3 regions of the Teredinibacter purpureus genome follow, and region 1 is predicted to be linked to each of the others. Evidence: predicted binding sites of a transcription regulator. Region 1 holds the regulator's gene; each other region holds the start of a gene.
What was found. The regulator PhoB, encoded in region 1, activates phosphate uptake and scavenging genes when phosphate is short. The targets are predictions, from matches to a motif close to TGTCATAAANNTGTAACA.
Positions count from the first base shown of each region.

Region 2: the regulator PhoB is predicted to act here: its motif matches at 1,146-1,163, upstream of H5647_RS01110 (substrate-binding domain-containing protein).
Region 3: the regulator PhoB is predicted to act here: its motif matches at 873-890, upstream of H5647_RS07145 (TIGR00153 family protein).

Region 1 covers NZ_CP060092.1:663,587-665,862, forward strand. Annotated here, with positions in the region: gene phoR (phosphate regulon sensor histidine kinase PhoR) at 1-1,003, opposite strand, end outside; gene phoB (phosphate regulon transcriptional regulator PhoB) at 1,022-1,729, opposite strand; gene ubiA (4-hydroxybenzoate octaprenyltransferase) at 1,921-2,276, opposite strand, start outside.
Region 2 covers NZ_CP060092.1:288,841-291,116, reverse strand. Annotated here, with positions in the region: gene H5647_RS01110 (substrate-binding domain-containing protein) at 1-1,028, opposite strand, end outside; gene H5647_RS01105 (hypothetical protein) at 1,706-2,276, shown strand, end outside.
Region 3 covers NZ_CP060092.1:1,606,627-1,608,902, forward strand. Annotated here, with positions in the region: gene H5647_RS07140 (class I SAM-dependent methyltransferase) at 1-536, shown strand, start outside; gene H5647_RS07145 (TIGR00153 family protein) at 937-1,617, shown strand; gene H5647_RS07150 (inorganic phosphate transporter) at 1,666-2,276, shown strand, end outside.

The DNA of each region.
Region 1 (2,276 bases):
AATTTACCGCGTTGTAAATTAAGTTGGCAAAAGCGCTACGGAGTTCATTTTCTAACCCTAATAGTTCCACACGAGGTTCACACTTAATCTCAAAAATATGTGCTCGTTCCCCGCTCAGTACTTTTGCCTCAGCGACAATTTGTTCGAGTAAAGGCCGCAATGCAACTGGCGACTGGCCAGCCTCTCGATCTTCTGTTTCGAGCCTAGACAAGGTGAGCAAGTCGGTAATCAAACCGGTCATTCGACGCGTTTGACCTTGCATTTGATCGAGCGGTTTATTCCACGCGGGCGACAATTCAGCTGAATCGACCAAGGTCTCGAGGTAACCATTAATGACCGTCAGTGGCGTGCGCAATTCGTGCGATACGTTGGCAACAAAATCTTTTCGCATGCGCTCTAAGTTGGCAATATGCGTGATATCGCGCGCAATAACTAGCCGGTCGCCGTCACCAAACCGATGAATATGAAACTGGAGAGTTTGCCCCTCTTGCCGCATTGACACCAGCTCAAGCGGTTCGTCGTAGCAGTCGCTTTCGTAATAGTCGACGAAACGAGGGTGGCGAATATAGTTAGTTAGCTTGCGGCCCAAATCCTGAGGCGTGAAATCAAATTGGCGCTCAGCGGAACGATTCCACCACTCGATATTATCGCGCTTATCAACAATAACTACGCCATCGGCCAATGCCGAGGTCATATCTTGCACTCGAGCCACGACACCCCGTAGCCGCTGTTTATCTTTTTCTGCTCGTTTAAGCATTAATTCGATATCTTCGGCAATTTCCCCCCAGATACCGCGTAATTCGTAATCGTGCACGCCTTGCAACCGCGTATCGTTAACCCACGACTCTAAACAGCGCACTTGATAGAACGTCCAACCGACATAAGCCAAAGCACCCAACAACATTGTGGGCCAGATAGCCTTGATAAGAATGCCAATTGCAAAGGCAACAGACAAATACACCAGAAGCCACTTAATCTCAGTGGCTATACCTTTTCGAAACATAAAGAATTAGCTTGTTGGTTATTCGGCTGTAGCCAAAAACTTGTTGGAGAAACGATAACCTGCTCCACGAACGGTTTGGACAAGCCTATCATGGCCATCCGCCTTCAGGGCCTTGCGCAGACGGCGGATATGAACGTCCACTGTGCGCTCTTCTACATACACGTTGCCGCCCCAAACATAGTCGAGCAGTTGATTGCGCGAGTATACCCTTTCTTGATGCGTTAGAAAGAATTCCAGTAAGCGGTATTCGGTAGGGCCCAGTTGAATGGGGCTTCCACTGATGGTAACTCGGTGACTACTTGGGTCTAGACAGAGCCCTTCAACGATAATGGGGTCGCCACTGGACAGCGTATCGGCTCGGCGCAGCACCGCCCGTAAACGCGCCACAAGCTCCCGTGGAGAGAATGGCTTGGTAATGTAATCATCAGCGCCCAATTCCAAGCCCTGAATTTTATTGTCTTCTTCGCCTTTGGCCGTGAGCAAAATGAGCGGAATTTCGCGGGTAACTTCATCGTTTTTCAATCGACGGGCCAACTCTATACCGCTAATCCCGGGCATCATCCAATCGAGTAACACTAAGTCTGGCCGCACATCCACAATAATTTGATGGGCCTCTTGTGCATCGCACGCTTCCAAAACGCCATATTCTGCCATTTCCAGCGCCACTCGCAACATATCTCGAATCGCGCGTTCGTCGTCTACAATCAGTATTTTTTTCTCAACCATGGAGATTTCATCCTGCTAAAAAGCGTGTTGATCGCTGACTTACAGTAAGCTCTTAGCCCTGTCTATGACAATGACATTAAGAATAGGAGCAGTACCGAACCAGACAGGATTAAATAAAGGTTTTATTACGCTTTTATGACATTACGAATAAAGTGCCGAAATGGGTGAAATAAAACTAGAAACGCCCTAATTTAATGCGTTAATACGGCGTAATCGAGTAAAATACCTAAAAACACAATCATGCCAACCCAGTTGTTGTTAAGAAACGCCTGAAAACACGCCTCTCGCTTACGATCCCGAATTAAATACTGCTGATACACCATAAAACCGCCCGCAACGAGAACAGATAAGTTGTAAATCCAGCCAAGCTGAAACTTCTGACCAACCAGCCCGAGTGCAAAAATCACCATGCATTGCAGCACCGCTGTCATCAGCTTATCCTGATCACCAAACAAAATAGCCGTCGATTTCACGCCGATTTTAATGTCGTCATCACGATCAACCATCGCATAAAACGTGTCATACGCTACCGTCCACAAAACCACCG
Region 2 (2,276 bases), 370 kb from region 1:
TTTATGGATAAGCGTTCTGCATACTGAGTTAATTGTCGGTATTCATCGGGCCCGTTAAGTTTTTCTACCTTAAGTGGTGTAGGGTTTTGCGAAACAAACCCTATAGATTCCACTATCTCCTGACCTGAACGGCTATGAGCAAACGCGATAAAATCGTCAACTAACGGGTTTTTAATCTGTTCAGGTGAATATAAGTAGAGGCGTCGTGAAAGAGGGTAGTCTTCTGTTGCTACATAGATAACGTCAGGTTTTAGCGCACGGGTATTGTTATCGTTAATGGCAAGAGCCTTCGCAGTATTAACCGATGCTAAACCAACAAAACCAATGCCAGAAGGATCATTCGCAACATTTTTGGAAAGCATATCGTTGGACTCAAACCGTTTTGCGTTAGCAGAGAGTGAATAGCGTTTGGAGAAGACCAAATTTTTAAACGTATCCCATGTTCCCGATTGTTCATCTCGTGCGTAGAGCCGAATGGCGCGATCTGGCCCTCCCACTTCACGCCAATTTTTTATCTCGCCGGAAAATATCTGAGCAACGGTTTCAACCGGTAATTGGTCGACAGGGTTGGTCGGGTTGACGATAACGGCAAGACCATCGATGGCTACTATATTCTCTGCCGAAAAACTGCGCATATCGCCGTAATCTTTTAACGCTATCACTTCCTTTTCTTTAATGCTGCGTGAGGCCATTGCTATGTCTGCTGAACCATTCAGCAGGCCTATAAACCCAGTACTTGAGCCGTGGGCGTGAATAGCGATAGTGACATTTTTACCTTGTATATTCCCTGTCACAAACATTTCGTTCTGAACAGATGTAGGTTGGGTCATGACATTGGTTGCGCCTTTTTGTTGCAGCCATGCATGTGCCCATGCGGGAGCCAGGTGCGCACCAATAGTGTTGGATCCTTGTACGGTGAAGAGTAACCCTTCGGTTCCTGTTGGAAAATAATTGTCGGCATGTGAAAAGTGACGTGGCATCAAGGTCCAAACGCATAGCGCTGCGAAAAGTAATACAGATTTTTTCATTGGGATACTTCTATTGTAGTCGTCGGATCAATAATTAGTCGATCGCTGCATAGGCTTGAAATGGAGATAAATCATGTGAAATAAATAGCGGTCGTGGCGCACAACATAAAGAAGCTTTGTGACATTTTTGTGACAAATAGAATAATTCCCCCGTCGCGCCAAAATAGTGCTTAAACGAGCATAGCCATTAGGCTGTGATCAATTTCTTGATGGTATAGCCGCGAGAGTTTTGTGGTTACTCAATACTCTCTGCTGCCGATTATGCTGTTCTACAAAAGTGCCGTACCTTCAGCCTAGGTGTAACACGTTACCATTGTAGCCTGTGCCTACCTCTTATCTTTATTGTGAACCTTCCAAAATACAATGCCTTGTCATGCAAGCATCATATTAGTGTCATATTTCGGTAACAAAAAAACGAAAGTATATGCGCGCCAGCTTAGATTGTAGACGCGTCATTATGGGGGCGAGCGCTACAACGATGACAATACTCTCAGCGAGGCAAGTATCACCTGAATCGTGAATATTTTTGAGTGTTTGCTCTTGCAGAGCGATCAAGCGCACACGCTCGTAGAATTTATTTACGCAGCGTAAGAATTGGGCGTTCGTTGTGGAAACATGTCGAGCGCGATGTTGTGTTAATTCACATTTTGTAACGTCTTTTAGAGAGAGTTCACTTTATGAAAATGAAAAGCTTAGTTGGCTTAATCGCAGTATCTGCATCGTTGGTTGCCTGCGGCGGTGGCGATATTGTTATCGAAGCGCAGAACAATAGTGTGGTTAATGATAATTCCATTGCTAATAGCAATAACACGACGACACCAGTAAATTCTGGCCCCGATTTCTCGTGTGCTTTCTATAATGACGAAAATGGTGTTCGCCAAGAAGGTCAAGTGGATGGTGTTAACTGTATCTACAGTGAATCGTTTGTTGATTTTGATAACCCGATTCTCACCAGTATTACGCTGGCGAATATCGGTGAAGGCGCACATATTTTTGCGGGTAGCGTATTCGTAGGTCAAAACTACGACACTATTGCAGATGCAACCGCTGCAGGCATCGAGAAAGGCGGAGACGGACCAACGCTAAATGTACGCGCAGGAGTGACGGTTGCGCTCCAGAACTCGGAAGACTTTATTGCAATTTCTCGAGGCTCTCGTATTGAGGCTGTTGGAACCGCGGATATGCCCGTCACATTTACCTCAGAAGTTGACGTTAACGGCTCTGTTGGCGCTGAAGACGTACAGACGT
Region 3 (2,276 bases), 940 kb from region 1:
GTTGGTATACACGCCTGTTGGCACCAGTTTTACGCGACAATGGCAAGTTGTACGTGGCCTACGGTGCGGGCTGGATGGGCGATTTACTGCAGCAGCCAGATTTCACCAAGGTGACCTTATTGGCGCCGGAGAGCAAGCTCCATAAGCCTGAAGGAGAACGCTTTTATGCATTGGAAAACGTTGCGACCGGTGTTACTAACGTTGATATGGTATTAACGTTCCGCAACTACCATAATTTTGATGAGCAGAGCCGTCAGCGTATGAACGACGAGGCTTATAAAATGCTGAAAGAGGGCGGAATTTACGGTGTTGTGGACCACACCCGCCGTCATTTGGAACCTCTCAATGGTGAGAATGGTCGTCGATTTGACCCTGTTCTTGCAATCAAAGAGATTCAGGCCGCAGGGTTTGAACTGGTGGATTTTTCGGATCTGCACTACCAGCCTGTTGATGCCTTAGAGTATGAAGTGGGCCACAAAGACGTCACCGGTAAAACCGATCGATGGACGTTGAAGTTTAAAAAAGTGTCGAAGTAAGGTACTTTTTGTTCAAAAAAAGCGCGTTTTCACTTGGTGAGCGCGCTATCACTTGGCTTTTGGGTGAGAGCCTCAGGCGCCCAAGGGCTGAAATATGTCCCGTCACTTCTTTTGCTCTTTCTTCGCCGCCTCAAACCGCGCGTTTAGCTATTTGGGTATGAGTCATCGACCATCTCTAGGTATTTTTCTAAAAAATGTTTAAGGGGGGATTTCTCCGTTCTGGCTATTTTGAGTGAATGGGATTTTTATCCGCAAACTGGCGGGCTAATAATTTGGTCGGTTTCCCCCTAGAATCATCTATTCTCTGTTATCGATCAATATTTATTGTCACAAATCTGGAATATATGTGTAACATGCGACCCGCGGTCACTGGGTCGCATGTCACTAGCGGGAGATGTCGATGAAAATTAAAAACCCTTTAACTGAAATGTTTGGCCGCTCTCCCATCAAGCCTATGGAAGAGCATATGTCGGTTGTTACCGACGCGTCTAAAGAACTGCTGGCCTTCTATGAAGCGAGCATTCTGACTGACTGGGCTGGCGCTAGCGCAGCTTATGACCGAATATCGGCATTGGAGGAAAAAGGGGACGAGCTGAAAAAGCAAATTCGCTTACATCTTCCTAAGAATCTCTTTCTTCCTGTTCCTCGGTCTGATCTTCTCGATTTACTGACCAAGCAGGATAAAATTGCCAACCGCTGCAAAGATATATCAGGTCTAATGTTGGGGCGTAAAATGGTTATACCTGTGCCTCTCCAAGATGCTGTTCGCCAGTTTTTAAAGGGTGGTATTGCAACCGTGTTACAGGCCCATAAAGCTATCAACGAAATGGACGAGTTACTCGAAACCGGCTTTGGTGGCCGCGAACTGGATGTTGTCGAAAATATGGTAAGCGTGCTCAACGACTTAGAGCAGGCCACCGATCACCAGCAAATCGATATTCGTGCGGGGTTATTTAAGCTTGAAGCTGAGTTGCCGCCCGTGGATGTCATCTTCTTTTACCGTATTATCGAAGAAATCGGCGATCTCGCTGATCGAGCGCAGAAAACAGGCCAACGGCTACTGCAATTGCTCGCTCGCTAATTCGGCACTTACGCATTCTGATTTAACTATTCGTGAGGTTCTATCCACATGTCGATCTTGTCTGATTACGGCACCATTTTGCTTGTTATGGGCTGTATATTTTGTGTTTTTATGGCCTGGGGCGTGGGTGCAAATGATGTTGCAAACGCTATGGGTACTTCCGTAGGCTCAGGCGCACTGACAATTAAGCAAGCGATATTTATCGCAATGATATTTGAGTTTTTGGGCGCTTATCTGGCGGGGGGGGAAGTAACCTCCACGGTTCGTAAAGGCATTATTGACCCTGCCGTAATGGAAGGCTCGCCTCATCTGTTGGTCTTCGGCATGTTAAGCGCATTATTGGCCGCAGGAGTATGGCTGGTCATAGCGAGTATTCTCGGGTGGCCTGTATCCACTACTCACTCTATTGTGGGCGCCATTATTGGTTTTGCTGCTGTGGGTATTTCTAGTGACATCGTGGAGTGGGGGAAAGTGGGAACTATTGTCGCGAGCTGGGTCGTATCCCCCGTTTTAGCGGGTACTCTATCCTTTCTTCTCTTTAAAAGTGTGCAGTGGCTAATTTTTGGCTCACCTAACCCGGAAGCCGCTGCGCGCAAATACATTCCTATCTACATGTTTTTAGTTGGCTTTCTAATCGCCATGGTGACCATGCTTAAAGG